DNA from 3 places in the Streptomyces sp. NBC_00029 genome. Region 2 is predicted to be linked to each of the others. Evidence: riboswitches for the same ligand, from Rfam matches in the RefSeq annotation. Region 2 holds a riboswitch; each other region holds the start of a gene.
The links. Region 2 has a riboswitch for thiamine pyrophosphate ahead of OG753_RS29725 (thiamine ABC transporter substrate-binding protein). Riboswitches for the same ligand answer to the same signal wherever they lie in the genome.
Positions count from the first base shown of each region.

Region 1: another riboswitch for thiamine pyrophosphate. It lies ahead of thiO (glycine oxidase ThiO); the one in region 2 lies ahead of OG753_RS29725 (thiamine ABC transporter substrate-binding protein).
Region 3: another riboswitch for thiamine pyrophosphate. It lies ahead of thiC (phosphomethylpyrimidine synthase ThiC); the one in region 2 lies ahead of OG753_RS29725 (thiamine ABC transporter substrate-binding protein).

Region 1 is NZ_CP108292.1:2,864,446-2,869,688, forward strand. Features, by position in the region: gene OG753_RS13720 (Rv2175c family DNA-binding protein) at 1-263, opposite strand, end outside; gene OG753_RS13725 (NAD(P)/FAD-dependent oxidoreductase) at 355-1,575, opposite strand; TPP riboswitch at 1,657-1,768, shown strand; gene thiO (glycine oxidase ThiO) at 1,766-2,953, shown strand; gene thiS (sulfur carrier protein ThiS) at 2,950-3,150, shown strand; gene OG753_RS13740 (thiazole synthase) at 3,156-3,950, shown strand.
Region 2 is NZ_CP108292.1:6,325,297-6,330,539, reverse strand. Features, by position in the region: gene OG753_RS29735 (ABC transporter ATP-binding protein) at 1-102, opposite strand, end outside; gene OG753_RS29730 (iron ABC transporter permease) at 102-1,718, opposite strand; gene OG753_RS29725 (thiamine ABC transporter substrate-binding protein) at 1,814-2,911, opposite strand; TPP riboswitch at 2,997-3,106, opposite strand; gene rlmN (23S rRNA (adenine(2503)-C(2))-methyltransferase RlmN) at 3,165-4,277, opposite strand; gene OG753_RS29715 (phosphatidate cytidylyltransferase) at 4,371-5,243, opposite strand, start outside.
Region 3 is NZ_CP108292.1:4,616,970-4,622,212, reverse strand. Features, by position in the region: gene OG753_RS21680 (helix-turn-helix domain-containing protein) at 1-420, shown strand, start outside; gene OG753_RS21675 (SsgA family sporulation/cell division regulator) at 518-967, shown strand; gene OG753_RS21670 (YibE/F family protein) at 983-2,470, opposite strand; TPP riboswitch at 2,510-2,655, shown strand; gene thiC (phosphomethylpyrimidine synthase ThiC) at 2,650-4,437, shown strand; gene OG753_RS21660 (glycosyltransferase) at 4,496-5,243, opposite strand, start outside.

The sequences.
Region 1 (5,243 bases), 3.5 Mb from region 2:
CACTCCAGGATCTCCTCCTCGGTGAAACGGTCGTCGCGCAGCACGGTCAGCAGACCGACGAGGCCCTTGACGACCTTGTCGCCGTCGATGAAGGGGGCCGGCACCTGCAGGGAGCGGTTCTCGCCCCGGCGGACGGCGATGAGCTGCCCTTCCTTGACCATCTGGCGGACCCGGGTCACCTCGATGTTCAGCATCTCCGCGATGTCGGGGAGGTACAGCCATGAGGGGACAAGGGCATCGATCTTTGCGTCAATCTCGGTCACAGGCACAAGCCTGCCATCTCGGCTCCGCCGCCGGTACCTGAGCGGCCCCGTCCGGGTCGCGGCCCGTGGCGGGGCGGAGCCCGGACGGCGGTCAGGCCACTGCGGACTTCAGCGGGACCGAGGGGTCGCCGGCCTTGGCCGGGTCGAGAGGGACGGCCGTCTCGATGAGCTTGCGGCCCTGCGCCAAGTCGCGGGGGCGTCCCACGGCCAGGACGGCGACCAGGACTCCGTCCCGGAGCCAGCACACCGACCAGGAGGGGCCGGCCGGGTCGCCACGCAGGAGCAGGGTGTCGGCCTCACCGTGGTGTCCGGCGTACTGCACGAAGCGCCCGAACTGCTCCGACCAGAAGTACGGCACCGGGTCGTAGACCTGGGCCTGCTCCCCGGCCAGGATGTTCGCCGCGACCGTCCGCGGCCCCTGGAGCGCGTTGTCCCAGTGGTGCACGAGCAGCCGCTTCCCGTACCGCCCGGACGGGAAGGAGGCGCAGTCGCCGACCGCGTACACCCCGGGCAGGGAGGTACGCAGGTACGCGTCCGTGGTGATCGAGCCGTCGGGTCCGCGCTCCACCGCGGTCCCGGCGAGCCAGCCGGTGGCGGGACGCGCGCCGATGCCCACCACCACCGCGCCGGCGGGCAGGACGCGCCCGTCCGCCAGCAGGACCCGGCCCTCCTCGATCCCGGAGACCTTCGCCCCGGTGATCAGCTCGGCGCCGGCCTCCTCGTACCAGCGCGCCATCGGCCCGGCGACCTCGGCGGGCATCGCCCCCGCCAGCACCCGGTCCGCCGCCTCGACCACGGTGACCTCACAGCCGGCCTCGCGGGCGGCGGTGGCGAACTCGGCGCCGATCCAGCCGGCCCCGACGACCACGGTCCGGGGCGCCGTCGCCAGCACCGGGCGCAGCCGGGCCGCGTCGTCCAGCGTGCGCAGCAGGTGGACGCCCGGGACGCCCTCGGTCCCGGGCAGGGTCAGGGGCTGCGCGCCGGTCGCCAGGACAAGCACGCCGTACGGGACCGGTCCCGCCTCGGTGTCCAGCTCGTGGTCGGCGGCGCGCAGTCCGGTGACCTCGGTGCCGAGCCTGAGGTCGATGTCGAGCCCTTCGAAGTCCACGTCGAAGGCGGAGTCCTCGGCCTTGCCGAGGAGGACCGCCTTGGACAGCGGGGGCCGGTCGTAGGGCTGGTGGGGTTCGGCTCCCAGCAGGGTCACCGGGCCGGTGAAGCCCTGTTCGCGCAGGGCGACCGCGGTCTGCACCCCGGCCATTCCGGCGCCGACGATCACGACGCCGCGCTGATTCTGTTCCGTCTGCTCGCTCACCCGGCCACCCTAATCATCTGACGCTCCGTCAGGAATAGGTGCCGCCTTACCCGCCCTCCACGGCCGGGTTAGTCTGGCCACCGTACCTATCGCGGGAGTCCGGCGCACCGGGCTGAGAGGGAGGCTGGCCGGCCTCCGACCGTACGAACCTGATCCGGGTCATGCCGGCGAAGGGAGGGGCTGGACGCCCATGCACTCATCCCGAACATCCCGAACATCCCGAAACGGATCCGACGTCCTCGTCGTCGGGGGCGGAATCATCGGCCTGGTCACCGCCTGGCGGGCCGCCGCGCGCGGACTGCGCACCGTACTCGCCGACCCCGCGCCCGGCGGCGGCGCCGCCCAGGTCGCGGCCGGCATGCTCGCCCCCGTCACCGAACTGCACTACGGCGAGGAGGCCCTGCTCGGCCTCGGCCTCGCCTCCGCCGCACGCTATCCGCAGTTCGCCGCCGAGCTCGCGGAAGCGAGCGGCGGCATGGACATCGGCTACCGCGCCTGCGGCACCCTCGCCGTCGCCCTCGACGCCGACGACCGCCTCCACCTGCGCGAACTGCACGCACTGCAGCGCCGCTGCGGCCTGGAGTCCGAGTGGCTCACCGGCCGCGAATGCCGCCGCCTGGAGCCCATGCTCGCCCCGGGCGTACGCGGCGGCCTGCGCGTCGACGGCGACCACCAGGTCGACCCCCGCCGGCTCGCGGCCGCCCTGCTGGCCGCCTGCGAACGCTCCGGCGTGACCATCCACCGCGCGGCCGCGGAGCGGCTGCTCACCACCGGCGACCGAGCGACGGGCGCCCTCCTCGACGACGGCACCGAGCTGCTCGCCGACCAGGTGGTCCTGGCCGCGGGCTCGCTCACCGGTCGGCTGGCCGGAGTACCGCCGGAGGTCGTGGCCCCCGTACGGCCGGTCAAGGGCCAGGTCCTGCGGCTCACGGTGCCGGCCGCCTACGCGCCGTTCCTGTCCCGGACCGTACGGGCCGTCGTGCGCGGCAGCCACGTCTACCTCGTGCCGCGCGAGAACGGTGAACTCGTCGTCGGCGCCACCAGCGAGGAACTCGGCTGGGACACCACCGTCACCGCGGGCGGGGTCTACGAACTCCTGCGCGACGCCCACGAACTGGTCCCCGGCATCACCGAACTCCCGCTCACCGAGACCCGGGCGGGACTGCGCCCCGGATCCCCCGACAACGCCCCGCTGCTCGGCCCGACCGACCTGCCGGGCCTGCACCTGGCCACCGGGCACTACCGCAACGGGGTACTGCTGACCCCGCTCACCGGCGAGGTCCTCGCCGAGCTGCTGGCCACCGGCGAACTGCCGGAGATCGCGCGCCCCTTCACCCCCCGCCGGTTCTCCGCCGCACGTCAGGAGTCGTACGCATGACCATCTCCGTCAACGGCGAGCCGCGCGAGGTCGCGGCCGGAGCCACCCTCGACACGGTGGTCGCCGCCCTGACCACGGCCCCCTCCGGGGTCGCCGCCGCGCTCAACGAGACCGTGGTCCCGCGCGGTCAGTGGCCGGCCACCGTCGTGGGCGAGGGCGACCGGATCGAAATCCTGACCGCCGTACAGGGAGGCTGACCGGCATGGCGGACGACCTCTTCACCCTCGGCGGACGGACCTTCTCCTCCCGCCTGATCATGGGCACGGGCGGCGCCCCGAGCCTGGACGTCCTGGAACGCGCACTGGTCGCGTCCGGCACCGAGCTCACCACGGTCGCGATGCGGCGGCTGGACCCCACGGTCCAGGGCTCCGTCCTGTCCGTGCTGACCAAGCTGGGCATCTCGGTCCTCCCCAACACGGCGGGCTGCTTCACGGCGGGCGAGGCCGTCCTCACGGCCCGGCTGGCCCGGGAGGCGCTCGGCACGGACTGGATCAAGCTGGAGGTGGTCGCGGACGAACGGACCCTCCTGCCCGACGGCGTCGAACTGCTCGACGCCGCCGAGATCCTGGTGGACGAGGGCTTCACGGTCCTCCCGTACACCAACGACGACCCGGTGCTCGCCCGGAAGCTGGAGGACGTGGGCTGCGCGGCCATCATGCCGCTCGGGTCCCCCATCGGATCCGGCATGGGCATCCGCAACCCGCACAACTTCGAGCTGATCACGGAGCGCGCGTCGGTCCCGGTCATCCTGGACGCGGGCGCGGGCACGGCGTCCGACGCCGCGCTGGCGATGGAACTGGGCTGCGCGGCGGTGATGCTGGCCTCGGCGGTGACCCGCGCGCAGGAGCCGGTCCTCATGGCGTCGGCCATGCGGGACGCCGTCTCGGCGGGCCGCCTCGCCTTCCGTGCGGGCCGCATCCCCCAACGCCGCTTCGCGGAGGCCTCGTCCCCCACGGAGGGCCGCGCGACCCTGGACCCGGAGCGCCCGGCGTTCTGAGGGGGCGGGGCGAAGGGGAAGGGCGGGGCGGGAGAGCGGGGTCGGTCGGTGGGGCGGGCTTCGGGGGCGGCGGGAGCCGCTGGGGCGGTGGTCTGGGATGTGTATGGGGGTTTCCCGTCAGTCTCATCGTCTCTCCGGTTCGGGCCGGCCCCTCAAGGGCGCTCCTCCTTCGTCGTCGCGTCGCTACGCGATGTCGCTGCGCTCCACCCTTGACCGCCCGTCCCGCCCCGGACATACGAAGACTGCCGGGAAACCCCCAAAGGAACGGGCCGGGGGACAAGAGACAGGAACGGGACGGCCGGAGAAGCCCTGCCCGGTCGGGGGAAGGCACATCCCAGAGGCGGGGCCCATCCCGCACACCGGCCGGGACGGGGGTAGCGCAGCAAATCGCTACGCGCTCCTCATCCTTTAGCGTCTCCAGCCCGTCTTGGGCCGTACATAGGCCGCCCACGGACCTCGGTCCGTCTCACGAGATGCGTCCGACGACCGTCCGGGGCCGTTGAACGGGATTGACGGCTGATTCCCCGGCTATTTCGTCGTGGATCCGGGTCAGGGCAAAAGTGACATCGCGCACCCATCATCAAACAGGGGCAATTGGGGCAAACCACCAGCCTTTTGGGTCGCCGACGCACGCTGACCCGACTCCACCACGGAATGGCCGCTGTCAGGCGTCTTTCCACCCCGGACAGCCCTCGGACGCCCTCCATGAGGAGCATCGGTGCCTCTTGGGCGGCCTATGACCAGCTCCAGACGGTCGTCGGACGCATCTCGTGAGACGAACCGAGGGCGTGGGCCGCCTATGTCCAGCCCCGGACGGTCGTCGGACGCTGAGAGATGAGGAGCGCGTAGCGATGGGAGGCGCTACCCCCGACCCGGCCGGTAGCGCGCATGGGCCCCGCCTCGGGGAAGTGCCCCTTCCTCCGACCGGGCAGGGCATCTCCGACCGCCCCGTCCCTGTCTTGATGGCCCGGCCCGTTCCTTTGGGGGTTTCCCGGCAGTCTTCGTATGTCCGGGGCGGGACGGTCGGTCAAGGGTGGAGCGCAGCGACATCGCGAAGCGACGCGACCGTAGGGAGCGCCCTTGAGGGGCCGGCCCGACACGGAGAGACGATGGGACTGACGGGAAACCCCCATACGCATCTCCGATGCCGGTCGATGAGATCCCGCACACAGAAGCCGCCCCGCCCCTGTCCGGCCCCGCCCTCCGCCACCCCCGCCGCCGAAGCCGCCCCGCGTCCGTCCGGCCCCGGCCCACCAGGGCCCGCCTTCCAGAACCACCCCTCGCCCGGCACCC
Region 2 (5,243 bases):
GACCTCGTGCTCGGCGACCGCGAGGTCCACGCGGTCGAGGGCGTGCTGGGCCGCGCGCTCACCGAAGCGGACCGACACCCCTTCCAGCTGAAGCAGTGTCATCAGAACTCTCCGGAGGTCTTGTCGGGCCGCAGTCGCTCCAGCAGCAGCAGGGACACCGCGCACACCAGCATCAGAATCGTGCTCAGGGCCATCGCCTGGCCGTAGTTCAGCTCCCCGGCCCGCCCCAGCAGCCGCGCCACGGCCACCGGCAGCGTCGGCCGGTCCGCCCGCGCGATGAACACGGTCGCGCCGAACTCCCCCAGCGACACCGCGAAGGCGAACCCGGCCGCGATCAGCAGCGCCCGCCGCACCAGCGGCAGGTCCACCTCCCGCCAGGCCCGCAGCGGCGAGGCGCCGAGCACCGCCGCTGCCTCCCGCAGCCGGCCGTCCACGGCGCGCAGCACCGGCAGCATGGTCCGTACGACGAAGGGCACGCCGACCAGCGCCTGGGCCAGCGGCACCAGGATCCACGAGGTCCGCAGGTCGAGCGGCGGCTCGTCCAGGGTGATCAGGAAGCCGAAGCCCACCGTCACGGCGGACACTCCGAGCGGGAGCATCAAGAGCGCGTCGAAGCCGCGTACGAAGCGGCCTCCGCGCCGGGTCAGGGCCGCGGCCGCGAGTCCCCCGATGACCAGCGCGATCGCGGTGGCGGCGAGCGCGTACTGCAGGGAGTTCCAGATCGCCTCCAGCGGCGCCACCAGGAAGGTCCCGCCGCCGGCGCCCGCGTCCTGCAGGGCCCGGTAGTAGCCGAGACCGTAGCCGCCGGGGGCGTCGAAGGACCGCTCGACCAGTACGCCCAGCGGCAGCACGATCAGCAGCGCGACGGTCAGCAGCACCCCGCCCAGCAGCGTGCGCTGGGCCCAACCGCGCGGCCGGTGCGTGGTGCGGCCCGGGTCCACCAGCCGCAACGCGGTTTCGCGCTTGCGCACGGTCCGGGCGTGCACGGCGAGGATCCCGCCGATCGCGGCGAACTGCACCATCGTCAGGACGGCGGCCGTCGGCAGGTCCAGGAGCTGCGCGGTCTGCCGGTAGACCTCCACCTCCAGGGTGGAGTACGACGGCCCGCCGAGGATCAGGACGACGCCGAAGGAGCTGAAGGTGAACAGGAACACCATCAGCGAGGCGGCCGCCACCGCAGGGGCCAGCGCGGGCAGGGTCACCCGCCGCCAGGCGGTGAACCGCCCGGCTCCCAGCACCCGGGCGGCCTCCTCCTGGCGCGGATCGAGCTGGGCCCACAGCCCGCCGACCGTGCGGACGACCACGGCGTAGTTGAAGAAGACGTGCGCGAGCAGGATCGCCCAGACGGTGGTGTCGAGCCGGACGCCGAGCAGTTCGTCGGTGAGCCCGCCGCGCCCCAGCAGGGCGAGGAAGGCGGTGCCGACCACCACGGTCGGCAGCACGAAGGGAACCGTCACCACGGCCCGCAGCAGTTGTTTGCCGGGGAACTCGAAGCGCGCGAAGACGTAGGCGGCCGGCAGCGCGATCAGCAGGGTGAGCACGGTGGAGGCGAGCGCCTGCCAGGTGGTGAACCACAGCACGTCGGCGATGTCGGGCCGGGCCAGCACCTCGGCGAACCGGCCGAACTGCCACCCCTCGTCGGTCTTGAGCCCGCGCCCGACGATCGCGACGACCGGATAGGCGAAGAACAGCCCGAAGAACGCGAGCGGCACGGCCATCAGGGCGAGCCGCACGGCGGTCGCCCGCGCCCCCTCGCGGGGGCCGGGGCCCGGCGCGGCGCCCCCCGACGCCGCGCCCGGCTCCTTGGTACCGCCTACTTCACGACGAGCGAGGTCCATGCCTTGACCCACTGCTCACGGTTCTTGGCGATGGTCTCGGGAGCCACGTTCTCGGGCTTCTCGATCACCACACCGTGCTTGGTGAACAGCTCCGGCAGGGCGGCGTCCTTCGTCACGGGGTTCACGAACATCTGGAGAGGCATGTCCTCCTGGAACTTCTTGCTGATCAGGAAGTCCACGAGGGCCTTGCCGCCCTCCTCGTTCTTGGCGCCCTTGAGCAGGCCCGCGAACTCGATCTGCCGGAAGCAGGTGCCGGTGGAGACGCCCGTGGGGGCCTCGGCCGGCTGCGGCTCGCCGTACAGCACCTCGACCGGAGGGCTGGAGGCGTAGGAGACGACCAGCGGGCGGTCGCCCTTGGCCTTCTTGCCGCCGGCGGAGCCGGAGAAGCGCTCGTTGTAGGCCTGCTCCCAGCCGTCGACGACCTCGACGCCGTTGGCCTTCAGCTTGCTCCAGTAGTCCTTCCAGCCCTCCTCGCCGTACTTGCCGACGGAGGCGAGCAGGAAGCCGAGGCCGGGCGAGGAGGTCGCGGCGTTCTCGGTGACCAGCAGGTTCTTGTACTCCGGCTTGACCAGGTCGTCCAGCGTCTGCGGCGGGGCGATCTTCTTCTCGGCGAAGTAGGCCTTGTCGTAGTTGACACAGATGTCACCGGAGTCGATCGGGGTGACCCGGTGCTCCTTGTCGAGCACGTACTCGGGCTTCACCCCGGCGAGGCCCTTGGCCTCGTACGGCGTGAAGATGCCGTTGTCGAGGGCGCGCGAGAGGAGGGTGTTGTCCACGCCGAAGAAGACGTCACCGCGCGGGGAGCCCTTGGTGAGGATCTCCTGGTTGAGCGCGGCGCCCGCGTCCCCGGCCTTCAGCGTCTTGACGGTGTAGCCGCTCTGCTGCTCGAACTCCTTGAGGACCGCGTCGGTCACGTTGAAGGAGTCGTGGGAGACCAGCGTGACGGTTGTGGACTTCGGGGCGTCGCTCGCGCCCGCGGTCTTGTCCTTGGCGTCGCCGCCGCATGCGCTGAGCGTGGTGACGCCGAGCGCGGCCGCGAGCGCGGCACCCGCGATCTTCTTGGTGGTGCTCATTGGTGAATTCCTCCTGGGATGTCCAGGAGAAGACGCGGCCCCGACCGGCGCTCTTCGCGAGCGGACGCCGGGCAGGGCGCAACAGCAAGAGTGGTGACCGAACTTCCTACCCCGAATGACCGGGGCGAGGTTCAGAGGGTCTGCGGATGACGGATACCGCACTCTCAGCGCTGTGGCGCTCCCCTGTCGGAATATGAAATTGGTTCGGCCACAGGGTACCCCGTGGCCGAATCGCGTCGAACAGAAGCGGAATCTAGCGCTCCGAGGCGGCCAGCTGGCCGCACGCGCCGTCGATCTCCTGGCCGCGGGTGTCCCGTACGGTCACGGGCACGCCGTGCCGGGCGATGGCCTCCACGAAGGCCTTCTCGTCCTCCGGCCGCGAGGCGGTCCACTTGGAGCCCGGCGTCGGGTTCAGCGGGATCAGGTTGACGTGCACGCGCTTGCCCTTGAGCAGCTTGCCCAGGAGGTCACCGCGCCAGGCCTGGTCGTTGATGTCGCGGATCAGGGCATACTCGATCGAGATCCGGCGGCCGGACTTCTCGGCGTACTCCCAGGCCGCACCGAGCACCTCGCGGACGTTCCAGCGGGTGTTGACCGGGACGAGGGTGTCGCGCAGCTCGTCGTCGGGCGCGTGCAGCGAGACGGCCAGACGGCACTTGAAGCCCTCGTCGGCGAAGCGCAGCATGGCCGGAACCAGACCGACGGTGGAGACGGTGATACCGCGCTGCGACAGGCCCAGGCCGTCGGGCTCCGGGTCGGTGAGCCGGCGGATGGCGCCCACCACGCGGTTGTAGTTGGCCAGCGGCTCGCCCATGCCCATGAAGACGATGTTCGACAGCCGCGCCGGGCCGCCGGGGACCTCGCCGTCGCGCAGCGCGCGCATGCCGTCGACGATCTGGTGCACGATCTCGGCGGTGGAGAGGTTGCGGTCGAGGCCCGCCTGGCCGGTCGCGCAGAACGGGCAGTTCATGCCGCAGCCGGCCTGCGAGGAGATGCACATGGTGACCCGGTCGGGGTAGCGCATGAGCACGGACTCGACGAGCGTGCCGTCGTGCAGCTTCCACAGGGTCTTGCGGGTGGTGTCGTCGTCGCACGAGATGTGCCGGATGACGTTCATCAGGTCCGGCAGCAGCTCCTGCTGGAGCTTCTCCCGCGAGCCCGCCGGGATGTCGGTCCACTCGGCCGGGTCGTGCGCGTACCGCGCGAAGTAGTGCTGGGAGAGCTGCTTGGCCCGGAACGGCTTCTCGCCGATCGCGGCGACCGCCTCACGGCGCTCGGCCGGGGTCATGTCGGCGAGGTGCCGGGGCGGCTTCTTGGCCCCGCGAGGGGCGACGAAGGTGAGCTCTCCCGGAACGGGGCGGGCCATGGCAGGTACTCCTTGTAAGACGAAAGGCGCGCCGCAGAAGCAGCGCGCCTTCCAAGAGTAACCGCCCGGCGTCCTGCGACGCCTTTTCGCAGGTCAGCCGGTGCCTACGAAGGCCGCCAGCAGCAGCCACACCACGGGGGCCGTCGGGAGCAGGGAGTCGAGGCGGTCCATGATGCCGCCGTGTCCCGGCAGCAGGGTGCCCATGTCCTTGATGCCGAGGTCCCTCTTGATCATCGACTCGCCCAGATCGCCCAGGGTCGCGCTGACCGCGACCGCGAGGCCGAGCAGCAGGCCCTGCCACCAGGCGCCGCCGTCGATCAGGAACTCCATGCACAGCGCGCCGGCCGCCATGGCGAAGGCCACCGCGCCGAACAGTCCCTCGCGGGTCTTGCCGGGGCTGATGCGCGGCGCGAGCTTGGTCTTGCCGAAGCGCCAGCCGACCGCGTAGGCCCCTGTGTCACTGACCACCGTCAGGAGCAGGAAGGTGATCACGCGCTGGGGACCGTCGTCGGCGGTGAGCAGCATCGCGACGAAGGTGGCCAGGAAGGGGACGTAGAAGGCCGCGAAGGCGCCCGCCGTGACGTCCTTGAGGTAGTCCTCGGGCGGTTCGGTCATCCGCCACACCAGGACCGCCAGCACGGTCAGGGCCATGGCGACCCAGGCGCCCTCGGCCCCCCGGACGTATCCGGCGATGACCATGGCTGCGCCGCCGACCGCGAGCGGGACGAGCGGGGCCTTGATGCCCTTCTTCTCCTGCAGCCGGGAGGTGAGCTCCCACAGGCCGACGACGACCGCGACGACGATGACGCCGACGAAGACGGCCTTGACGATCAGCAGCGAGGCGAAGATCACCGCGCCGAGACCGACGCCTACCCCTATGGCCGCACGCAGGTCCCGCCCGGCGCGCTTCTTCTGCGGCGGGGGCGAGGAGTCCTGCGGCTGCTGGGCATGCGGAGGCGGGGGGCT
Region 3 (5,243 bases), 1.7 Mb from region 2:
GTCGTGGGTGTCTCGGACACTCCGGCCAGTCCGGCCTGCGAGGAGTGGGCCGACTTCCGTGAGACGGGTCATGCGCACGCCATCGGGCAGTGCCTGCTCGGACAGCTCGACGAGAAGACGCGCAAGGAGTACTACGACCGTCATCCGGTCGGGGCCATCACCCCTTATACCGTCCGGGATCTGCGGTCCCTGGAAAACCGGATCGGGGCCCTCGGGCGAATGCAGCCTGTGATCGAACGCCAGGAATATGCCCTTGGCACCGTCTGTGCCGCCATCCCCATTACGGCCGGTGATGCGGCCGCAACGATGGCTATTTCTCTACCCCTGCACCAGGAAGATCGATTGCTCTATGTAGTCAATCGACTACGGAGTGAAGTAGGCGCGCTGTTGAGCACCCTCTCGTTCTCTATCAGTATCTGAAAACTCACTCCTTGTGATCTGCTACCGCTTCCACCACTCTTGTCAAGTGGGTCCTGGGGGATCATTCCTGGCCACTTCAACTACAGCGGGGTAGTCAATGCGCGAGTCGGTACAGGCAGAGGTCATGATGAGCTTCCTCGTTTCCGAGGAGCTCTCGTTCCGGATTCCGGTGGAACTCCGGTACGACGCACGCGACCCCTACGCAGTCCGCCTGACCTTTCACCTTCCCGGAGATGCGCCCGTGACCTGGGCGTTCGGCCGGGAACTCCTCCTCGACGGCATCAACAAGCCATGCGGTGACGGCGATGTGCACATCGCCCCCACCCACCCCGAGGATCTGTCCGACGTCCACATCAGGCTCCAGGTCGGGGGCGACCGTGCCCTGTTCCGGGCCAGCGCGGCGCCGCTCGTCGCGTTCCTCGACCGCACCGACCGGATCGTTCCGCTCGGACAGGAGCGCAACCTGGGCGACTTCGAGGAGAACCTCGACGAGGCCCTCGGCAAGATCCTCGCCGAATCGCAGCAGAACGAGCAGAACGCCGGCTGACCGACCGCACTCCCTTCAGCGCTTGCGTCGCCGGCCCCGGCCGCGGACCGGCCCGGCGGCCGGACTGACGGCCGGGCCGCCGGCCGGGGATCCCGGTCGGTCGGCGGAAACCACCAGTGCGGCCAGTGCCGTTGTCACGGGGACCGAGGCCACCAGGCCGATCGAGCCCACGAGGGTCCGTACGATCTCCTCCGCCACCAGCTCGCTGTTGGCCACCGAACCCATGCTGCTGTTCGCGATCGAGAACAGCAGGAGCAGGGGCAGTGCGGCACCCGCGTAAGCCAGCACCAGGGTGTTGACCACCGACGCGATGTGATCGCGGCCGATCCTGATGGCCGCTCGGTAGAGGGCTCGTGGCCCCATCGAGGGGTCCGCCTGGCGCAGTTCCCACACCGCGGAGGTCTGGGTCACCGTCACGTCGTCGAGGACGCCCAGCGATCCGATGATCACGCCTGCGAGCAGCAAACCGCTCATGTCGATGTCCGGGTACAGCCCGTGGATCAGCCCGGTGTTGTCATCGGTGTTGCCACTGAGGAACGCCCAGTCGATGAAGCCCGAGCCCAGCAGCCCGATCAGCAGCAGCGAGACGAGCGTGCCGAGCACGGCGACCGACGTGCGGGCCGTCAGCCCGTGGCACATGTAGAGCGCGATCAGCATGATCGCGCTCGCCCCGATCACCGCGACGACCAGCGGGTTCGAACCCTGCAGGATGGCCGGGAGGATGAAGAGGGTCAGCACGCCGAAGCTGACCGCCAGCGCGATCAGCGCGAACAGCCCGCGCATCCGCCCGACGACGACGACCGCCAGCGCGAAGATGCCGGCCAGCAGCGCCATGGGGAGCTTGCGGTTCACGTCGATCACCGAGTACTGGAGGTCGCGCGGGGCGTCCGGTGCGTACGCCACCACCACCTCCTGGCCGTCCTCCAACTGCCGCGGCGCGCCCGGCTGGACGATCTCCACGAAGGTGCGGCCCTTGTCCGGGCCGCTGGTGACCTCGACGGTGGCCTTCTTGCACTCGCCGGTCTGCTCGGCCTGCGCCTGCCGGCCCTCGGGGGTGGAGGGAGCCGCGGTCGTCGGCACCTGGGAGGCGTTCACGGATTTGCAGTCGACCTGTTCGAGCGAGGTGACCACGCCCTGCTGGGTCTGCCGGTCGAAGCCTACCCCCGTGCGCTCGTGGCCGGGGGCGCCGCCGGGCCAGAGCACTGCCATGCCGATGAAGACGGCGGCGGCGAAGGGGATCAGTACGGCGGCGATGACCTTGCGCAGGTGCTTCGAGACGGGGGCGGCCGGCCCGTGGCTGTGGCTGTGCCCGTGCCCGTGCCCGTGGGAATGCTCCGGGGAACGCGCGTCGGAGCGACCGGCGGAGGGCACTGACGGGTGCCCGGTGAACTCCCCGGGACTCGCGTGCTCGTGGCCGTTGTGGCCTTGGGTCTCTGTGGGCTCGGTGGGGGGCTGCGGCGAGGGCGTCACCAGCAGATCATCGCAAGAGATGAGGGGGCCCACTGTTCAGCACGCCATGGATGACGCTAGCGTGGGGGCACCTTTGCACAACGCGGGAGCTCGGAGCACCGGGCTGAGAGGACGCTGATCACCGTACGAGCATCACGGATGCGTACGGGAAGAGGCTGCGTCGACCGCCGAACCTGTTACCGGGTAATGCCGGCGTAGGGAGATCAGGTCTCATGACCATTCAGGACGCACGCACGCCTGCCGTCAGCCAGGACGCCGACGGCCAGACCGAGCGCCAGCCCGGCTGGCACAAGGGATACCTGGCGGGCTCCCGGCCCGACCTCCGGGTGCCGGTCCGCCAGGTCCACCTCACCAACGGCAAGGACGTGACGCTCTACGACACGTCCGGCCCGTACACCGACCCGCAGATCGAGACCGACGTCCGCCGCGGCCTCGCGCCGCTGCGCGAGAACTGGATCATCAGCCGCGGTGACACCGAGGAGTATGCGGGCCGCCCCGCGCGCCCCGAGGACGACGGCATCAAGCACACCTCGCCGCGCGGTGGCCTCAAGAACCTCGACGCGGTCTTCCCGGGCCGCCCTCGGCAGCCCCGCCGCGGCCGTGGCGGCGCCGCCGTCACGCAGCTCGCGTACGCCCGCCGCGGTGAGATCACCCCGGAGATGGAGTACGTCGCGATCCGCGAGAACGTCTCCCCCGAGGTCGTCCGCGAGGAGATCGCCGCAGGTCGCGCCGTGCTTCCGGCGAACGTGAACCACCCCGAGATCGAGCCGATGATCATCGGCAAGCGGTTCCTGGTGAAGGTCAACGCCAACATCGGCAACTCCGCGGTCACCTCCTCCATCGAGGAGGAGGTCGACAAGATGACCTGGGCGACCAAGTGGGGCGCCGACACGGTCATGGACCTCTCCACCGGCCGCAACATCCACACCACGCGCGAGTGGGTGCTGCGCAACTCTCCCGTCCCGATCGGCACCGTGCCGCTCTACCAGGCGCTCGAGAAGGTCGACGGCCGCGCCGAGGACCTGACCTGGGAGATCTACAAGGACACGGTCATCGAGCAGGCCGAGCAGGGCGTCGACTACATGACGGTCCACGCCGGCGTGCTGCTGCCGTACGTGCCGCTGACCGCCCGCCGCAAGACCGGCATCGTCTCGCGCGGTGGCTCGATCATGGCCGCGTGGTGCCTGGCGCACCACAAGGAGAACTTCCTCTACACGAACTTCGAGGAGCTCTGCGACATCCTCGCGACGTACGACGTCACGTACTCCCTCGGTGACGGACTGCGCCCCGGCTCGATCGCGGACGCCAACGACGCGGCCCAGTTCGCCGAGCTGAAGACGCTGGGCGAGCTGAACACCATCGCCAAGCGCCACAACGTCCAGACGATGATCGAGGGCCCGGGCCATGTCCCGATGCACAAGATCAAGGAGAACATCGACCTCCAGCAGGAGATCTGCGAGGAGGCGCCGTTCTACACGCTCGGCCCGCTGACCACGGACGTCGCGCCCGCCTACGACCACATCACCTCGGGCATCGGCGCCGCGATGATCGCCTGGTGGGGCACCGCGATGCTCTGCTACGTCACGCCCAAGGAGCACCTGGGCCTGCCCAACCGTGACGACGTCAAGACCGGCGTCATCACCTACAAGATCGCGGCGCACGCCGCGGACCTGGCCAAGGGGCACCCGGGCGCCCAGGAGTGGGACGACGCCCTGTCGGACGCGCGGTTCGAGTTCCGCTGGGAGGACCAGTTCAACCTGGCCCTCGACCCGGACACGGCCCGCGAGTTCCACGACGAGACCCTCCCGGCCGAGCCGGCCAAGACCGCGCACTTCTGCTCCATGTGCGGTCCGAAGTTCTGTTCGATGAAGATCTCGCAGGACATCCGCCGTGAGCACGGCGGCGACCTGAAGGCGGACGAGATCCAGGCCGGCATGGCGGAGAAGTCCGCCGAGTTCGCGGCCTCGGGCAACCGCGTCTACCTGCCGCTGGCCGACTGACGCAACCGCCGATGGTGAGGACCCGCGACCCTATGGGGGGAGTCGCGGGCCCTCGCCGTCAGGCGACCACCTGGTACTGCGGGTCCAGCTTGCGGCGGGCGAAGTCGAGGTTGCCGCGGATGCGGGCGTGCTGGTCCTCGGGGAGCCTGCCCTCCTGGAGGAGGCGCTCGCTGCATTCCAGCGACTCCTGGTAGGCGCCGGTCCAGTACGCGGCCACGGCCAGCTCGTCGAGCGCGCGCCACGCGTACCAGTCGGGCTCGACGAAGAGGATGTCGTCGGGACGCGGGATCCGCACCGCCTGCCGGGCGAACACGTACGCCAGTGGCCAGCGGCTCTCGACGCGGCACACGCGGGCGAGGTCGCCGAGCGCTTCGGCCCGCGTGGGGCGGCTCTCGTGCGCGCGGAGGTAGCGGTCCATGACCTCGGCCGCCGGCCGTTCGAGGCGCGCCGCCAGCCGGGCCGCGTAGAGCTGCGCGCAGTAGGCCTCCTCGGCGAAACCGCCCATGCCCGCCCTCAGGTCGTAGGCGGCGAGGGACTTCTCCGCTTCTCCCGCGTCGCGCCAGCTCTGGGCCAGGTAGAACGCGTAGCGGGCGTTGTCCGGCTCGTCGAGCAGACCCTGTTCGAGGATCTCCGCGTCGCGCCGGTACTTCTCCTGCTCGCTCCCCTCCCGGCCGCGCGCCCCGCCGCCGACGATGAGGATGCTGGCGCCTTCGAGGACCTCGCTGCTGTACCCGGCTTCGCAGTGCAGGTACTCGTGGAGCACGCCCACGTAGGTCCAGGGCAGGCGGGTGGAGACCAGGGCGGGA